2 regions of the Salinicola sp. V024 genome follow, and region 2 is predicted to be linked to the other one. Evidence: predicted binding sites of a transcription regulator. Region 2 holds the regulator's gene; the other holds the start of a gene.

Region 1 (3,409 bases), on a different contig from region 2:
CAGTACGGGTTGTATCCGATCGGCAGCCTGGCGAAGTTTTCCAGAGGATATCTGGCGTGGATCATGGAAATCGACGCCAAGGGTATTCCAATGAAGGTCGCCGTCGTCAAGAACTTGAATTTTCTGGACATGAATCTCAACTACATACTCGTAGCCGACGATTTTCCGCAAATAGGGAAACTGGAAGAAATCGTCAATCCACTGACCTACGGACTTACGCCCCTCAGAGTCTAAAGTCGTAAAAATTCTTTGGTGACTATCTCTTTAGGTCCTTTACAACCTCGGCAAAAGCTATCAAACCATCAAAGCTACTAACGAGACGATAATCAGCACGGAAAATAAAGATTATTATTTTCGGAAAACATCATCACTCAAACGATACTTATCGATGACCAGTACGAAATGGTCATCGATACGACTTTCGATTATTAAAAGCAGTCATAAAACGGGGAAAGCCTGTTTCTGCTAGACAATCTTCTTGAATTCCAAAAGCGTGCTGAGCATGGTGTGCACGCAGCCTTGGCTCAATGCGTACTCGTCCATCAAACCTTGCAGGCGCAGCTCGAACTCAGGGTGAGCGGCCGGCGCTTCCGGTTTGCTCGATGCCGGGCGGGAGCCGCCATCCATCTCACGAAGGGCCTGTGCAAAGGCATCATCGAGTTCCCGAAACTTACGAAGTTTTTCACGTTCATCCATCATACGAGACATAATAGGTTATTAAACATCCTGAAAAACGACCCGATTGCGGGTCGATAAAGTCTGATGAAAAACGGCCTGAGCCAGCGTTGGACGGGATGATAAATTTGCTGGCGGGAAATAGTGCCGTGGCTCTCTAAAACAGCACATGAGTCTAGCGAAAAACACCCCAGAAATCATCAATACCGCCACCCTTCTTTGACTATCAACGGTCACGGCAAGCATTGAAAGGCATTGTACGGCGCTGAATGCTTGGAAATAGTCACCAAAAATACCGGCCGGCGACAGCCATCGCTACATCTCGGACCACGAGAATCGCTCAAGATTCCTCACCCTGCACTCCTCCGGCCTGCGCCACTGTCGCGATAGCTTTCGCAGCCACTATCGTGGCGGCCTCCGGCCAGCGCTGCCAGGCATTCATAGTGTTACCTCGCCGACGCAGCCAGGTACGCAATCTCATCCTCCCTTCCTCCCTTCCTCCCTTCCTCCCTTCCTCCCTTCTCTTTCTCTCTTTCTCTCTTTCTCTCTTTCTCTCTTCCGCTCGTAGCTCGTAGCTCGTAGCTCGTAGCTCGTAGCTCGTAGCTCGTAGCTCGTAGCTCGTAGCTCGTAGCTCGTAGCTCGTAGCTCGTAGCTCGTTACCAATCATTACAAACATCCTCATCAAAAAAGTGAAATCGTCCTAAAGCGAATCCGGGTAGCGCCGATAACTGGGTCAACGGCCACGGGCCGTTGCACCACGATCCGGCACCAGCTGCCATTAGCGCAGCGGATCAGGCCTAAGGTTGCGGTCTCTTTAGAGAAGCGCCCTCTCAACCGAGATAAGGAATCACGACAATGGCAGTTATCAATACCAACATCACCGCTCTGATCGGTCAGCAGAACCTGAATAAGTCAGCCAATGAGCTGTCCACCGCCATGGAGCGTCTCTCTTCCGGCCTGCGCATCAACAGTGCCAAGGACGATGCCGCCGGTCAGGCCATCGCCAACCGCATGTCTTCTCAGGTAACTGGTCTGAATCAGGCCAGCCGTAACGCCAACGACGGTATCTCTTTGGCCCAGACCGCCGAAGGCTCACTGGATCAGGTCAACGATAACCTCCAGCGTATCCGTGAACTGACGGTTCAGGCTCAGAACGGCACCAACAGCGCTGAGGATATCGACTCAATCCAGAAGGAAGTCAATCAGCGTCTGGACGAGATTAACCGGGTTACTGATCAGACCAGCTTCAACGGCACTGCGCTCTTCTCCCAGTCCGAGGATTCCACGTTCAAAATCCAGGTTGGTGCCAATGACAGTGAAACGATCAATGTCAAGATCGGTTCTGCCAGCGGTTGGAACGCCTATGACACCTCTTACACTGCTGGCGCTACTGGCACAATGGCTTCTGTCAATGGTCAAGCCCGTAGCGTCAGCGCTTTTGGCTTTGACGTGATGTCCGCCAAGGCGCTTGAGGATCTGGATACGAAGGTCAGCTCGGTTGACAACGCGCGTAGCGACCTCGGTGCGGTCCAGAACCGTTTCGAATCCGCGATCGACAATATCTCCACGACGTCCACCAACCTCTCTGCTGCACGTTCGCGCATTGAAGATGCCGATTACGCCGTCGAAGTTTCCAACATGACACGTGCCAACATCCTGCAGCAGGCCGGTACTTCTGTCCTCTCTCAGGCCAACCAGACACCGCAGTCCGTGTTGTCTCTGCTGCAGTAATTCCGCAGTTAGCAAGGCAGTTATGGAAAGGCCAGCATCCGCTGGCCTTTTTTTGCCTATTCCATAAGTATTCATGCGAATCCGCCGCTATTTGCGGCTTTGCCCTGACAAGGTGCTGTCAAAATCACGTAAAGCCCAGTTCTCCCATACGTGATAGTGACCATGACCACACCTCAGCAGACGCCCCCCTCCGAGCAGAAACAGTTCATGACGCTGTATCAAAGTCATCGCATTCGGGAAGCCAAACGGACAGCCGAGAAACTCATCACGCGCTATCCCAATGATGCCTTTGCCTGGAAGGCACTCGGTAACTGCTTGCTGCAGTCGGGGGAATTTGCCGAAGCTGCCGCCTCACTGGAAACCGCCTTTCATCTGACGCCAGAAGATCCGCTGGTACTGAATGCATACTCACGAGCGTGCTTTCATACCAACCGACTTGATAAGGCGCTGGCACTTCAGAAAAAAAGTCTTGAGCTGGAGCCGGACAATGCCCAGGGTCATTACAATATGGCCAGCATGCTGCATCAATCGGGGAATAGTCAGGACGTCTTGCAGCATCTCGACCAAGCCAAGGAGCTGGGCTTTGATAACGCGCAAATACTCTCCATGCGCAGCGTCGTGCTCTCGCTATCATTACGCTTCCAAGAGGGTATGGATGAGCTACTGAAGCTTTATGCGTTGCAGCCCAAAGACCCGACCGTTCATAACAGTCTTGGTAACTACTATAAGGATATGGCGGACTTCGCCAAGGCTGAAGCGCATTATCAAAAAGCCAAAGAACTAGCTCCTAAGTATGCGACAGCTTACTCTAATGAGATCCTGTCACGGCATTACAACCCCGACAGTACGTTAGAGAATGTTCTTGAAGCTGCACAAGAATGGCAACGGCAGTTTGCCTGCGAGTCCCCCTACACTCACGCTCCTGATCCTGTGGCAAGCGGAGGCAAGCTCCGTGTCGGTATTATTTCCGGTAGTTTACGCCTGCATCCTGTCGGCTGGATGA
Region 2 (3,409 bases):
GCCACCCATCTCAACCATCTTCTGCACGAGAATGCCGGCGACATGCTGGGGCGGGCCGAGGTCCAGCAGTTGTTGGACAAGGTCGGCGAACAGCAGAAGTCGCTGGTGGATGACGTGGTGCCCAAGCTGCTGGCGCTGACCTCGCTGCAGCGCATTCTGCAGAATCTGCTGGCCGAAGACGTGCCGATCCGCGACATGCACACGATTCTCGACGTGCTGGCGGAATACGCGCCGCAGCAGTCGGATGCCAACGAACTCACCGCACTGGTACGTGTGGCGTTGGGTCGAGCGATCACGCAGCAGTGGTTCCCGGGTCGTGAGCCGATGCACGTGATGAGCCTCGAACCCAGGCTGGAGCAGGTGCTCACCCAGGCGCTCAATAACGGCGGCGCGCTGGAACCCGGGCTGGCGGATACGCTGATGCAGCAGACCGCGGCGGCGGTCGAACGTCAGCAGAGCCGCGACGAGCCCACCGTACTGGTCGTGCAGCATGGCTTGCGGGCATTACTGGCCCGTTTCCTGCGTCGCCAGATCAAGTCGTTGGTGGTGCTCTCCCAGGCCGAGATTCCCGACGATCGCAATCTGCGGGTCACCACGACCATCGGCACGGCGCCGTGATCCGGAGTGCATCGTCATTCAGGGTTTCTCCCCTGATCGCCATGGCTCTGATGGCGATACTGTCGATGGGATGGGGGGCGGCAGTCTGGGCGGCGGATGGCTCGTGGGTCGTGAAGATCCCGCGCCAGACAGTGGTCGCCTCGGAGCGGCCGATGGAGAGCGAGCCAATCCAGCCGCTGCCTGCGCTGAACGGTGCCGAGATCGTGCGAGTGCGCTGGACGTTTCGGACCAGCGTGTCGGCACCGGGACTCAAGCTATGGCTGTGTCAGGCGCAGCTGTGTCAGCGGCTGATCCGGAATCGCGGCGAAACCCAGTACTTTTCGGGTCGCTCCGCGGCGGCCCCGTTCCGATTGAGGTTTCAATGGTCTCCCGGTTCGCACCATGGCACCAGGCTGGTGATATCCGACGCGCAGCTGATCGTCGACTATCGGCAGTAAAGGGGTCGCCGAGCCATGAGCAGTGGAAATGGCGGTAACACGCCGGCCAAACAGTCGAAATAGCCACCCGAAGGCGGGCAGTTTGCGCTCTCGGGTCGACGATCACACGGCATAATGAAAGTCTAAGTCATGCGTCCCATGACCGTAGGTGTTTTGCACGAGGCCATTCGATGTATACCGCACAGGGCAAAATCGATCAGACGGCACTGATTGAGCAGTACATGCCGATGGTAAGGCGCCATGCGCTCTCCCTTCAGGTACGCCTACCGGCCAGCGTCGAACTCGATGATCTCATCCAGGCCGGTATGCTGGGCCTGCTGGACGCTCTGGGGCGCTACGACGACTCGCACGGGGCCAGCTTCTCGACCTACGCCAATCAGCGGATCCGTGGAGCGATGATCGACGAGCTGCGCAGCCGGGACTGGATGCCACGTAGCGTGCGGCGCAGTGCACGGGCGCTGGATCAGGCCGTGCGCCGGTTGGAGCAACAGCTGGGCCGGGCGCCGGACGAGCGGGAAATCGCCCGGGAAATGGGCGTTTCGAGTGACGATTATCATCGACTACTGGCGGATGCCAACAACGGCTTTCTGTTGGCCTACGACGAAAGCGACAGCGAGAACGGCATTCCCTCTGTCGCCGAATCGAGCTCGCCGTCTCCGCTTGCGGCACTTCTCGATTCGGATAATCGCGCCAGCGTGATGGCGGCAATCGATGCTCTGCCAGAGCGAGAAAAGCTGCTGTTGGGACTCTACTATCAAGAAGAGCTCAATCTCAAGGAAATCGGTGCCGTGCTCGGCGTCAGTGAATCCCGCGTCTGCCAGCTGCACAGTCAGGCAGTGGCCCGTCTGCGAAGCCGTCTGAATCCCTGATCATCATCTGATACGAAAACGCCGCTCGAACCGGCCGCCTGACGCGGACCTGGCCGGATCGAGCGGCGTTTTTTATATCTGGATCACTCGGTGATCGACGCCGTCGTCGAGGCCGTGCGGATCTCATCGGCTACCTGCTGGCCCACCTGATCCCAAACGGCGCCTAGCGTGCGCACCAACGCCGGATAACCGTCGTCGCTCAAGGGTTGCGTGACGTCGAAGTGATGCTGTGCCACCAGCCGATTGCCATCATGCAGCTGCCACTCCCCCGAGGCCACGGCCTGGCCATCGTAGCGACCCTGGAACTGGTCGACGCTCAGCGTCAGGCGCTGTGCATCGGAACCACTCTGCGCCGCGCTCAGCACGGTCATGCCGGGTAGATCGGCCGTCAACGACTGGCGCAGACGGCGCGTCAATTGGTGGCTCAGTTCTTCGGCCCACAGGTTCTGGTTGGCCGCGGCGAGCTCGATATCGCTGATCTGCATCACGATGCCCTCCTGATCGAGGTAGCTTGCCACCTCGACCGGGCTTACCGCCAACTGTCGAATGTCTGCTGTCGTTCTCGCCTCTGCCGTCGACGATGACTGCGCGCCATCGGCTTCCGGCAGGGTAAAACGATTGGTCGGCGTGGATTGCCCGGCGCAGCCCGTCAGCAAAACGGTGGATAGGGCCACGGCGGACAGCGCCAGCAGGGTGGTGGCGCCGAAACGGCGCCAGCGAGGCAGAGTGGTCGTGATCATTGGGGAGCCCTCGGCACGGGATCGGTTTTGACTTCGCGGTCGAAAATCAGCGCGTTGGGTTTCTCGCTCAAGGTCTTGGCGACCGGCTGGAGATCTCGCATCAGGACCTCCAGCTGTTTGAGCGTGTCGTTCAACTGACGATAACCGGAAGAACCGGAAGAGAAGCCGTCGAGCGTACCCTGCAGTTCCTTCAGCGTGTCGTTGATACTTCCAGGCAACTGCTGGGTGGCCGGATCGGAAACGATGCCGTTGACCGACTCCGCAATCTGGCGCACCTGCTCGAGCGTCTGCTGTGAGGTCTGCATGGTCTGATCCAGACGAGTGAGAATCGGCTCGACCTGCAAGTTGTTGAGCTTGTCGAGCAAACTCGAAACCTTCTGTTCGATCTGCGCGAATCCGCCGGAGACGGTCGGGAAGACCGGTTTGCCGTCGAACTTCAGCGCTTCATAGGCCGAGGCGTCGTCGTCGAAGTTGAGATCGACGAACAGCGCGCCCGTCAGCAGGTTGCCCGCCTTGAGCGTAGCGCGGAGTCCGTATTCCGAGAACATGGTCTCGAAGCGATCGCGCACTTCCTGATCGTCAACGTCTTCATTGACATCCTGATTGCTGTCCAGGCGCTGCGGCTCGATCCGGATCAGTACCGGTATCGCGAACTGGGTCAACGAGTCGGGCTGCGGCGCGGTGAAATGCCACGGCACGCTGACCACGGTGCCGACACGGACGCCGCGATATTCCACCGGCGCAC

What was found. Region 2 encodes FliA, which starts transcription of late flagellar genes. Its sites were predicted from a motif close to CTAAAGTTNNNNNNNNNNCNGCCGATA; they were not measured.
Region 1: a site for FliA is predicted at 1,376-1,402, ahead of ACUN9V_RS14960 (flagellin N-terminal helical domain-containing protein). Genes of this name have one in related genera too.

The regions. Positions count from the first base shown of each region.
Region 1 is NZ_JBQXYB010000011.1:7,005-10,413, reverse strand. It holds gene ACUN9V_RS14970 (PilZ domain-containing protein) at 1-234, shown strand, start outside; gene ACUN9V_RS14965 (hypothetical protein) at 466-708, opposite strand; gene ACUN9V_RS14960 (flagellin N-terminal helical domain-containing protein) at 1,531-2,406, shown strand; gene ACUN9V_RS14955 (O-linked N-acetylglucosamine transferase family protein) at 2,569-3,409, shown strand, end outside.
Region 2 is NZ_JBQXYB010000005.1:230,333-233,741, forward strand. It holds gene flhA (flagellar biosynthesis protein FlhA) at 1-618, shown strand, start outside; gene ACUN9V_RS10400 (flagellar protein FlhE) at 660-1,055, shown strand; gene ACUN9V_RS10405 (RNA polymerase sigma factor FliA) at 1,226-1,924, shown strand; gene ACUN9V_RS10410 (PqiC family protein) at 2,008-2,664, opposite strand; gene pqiB (intermembrane transport protein PqiB) at 2,661-3,409, opposite strand, start outside.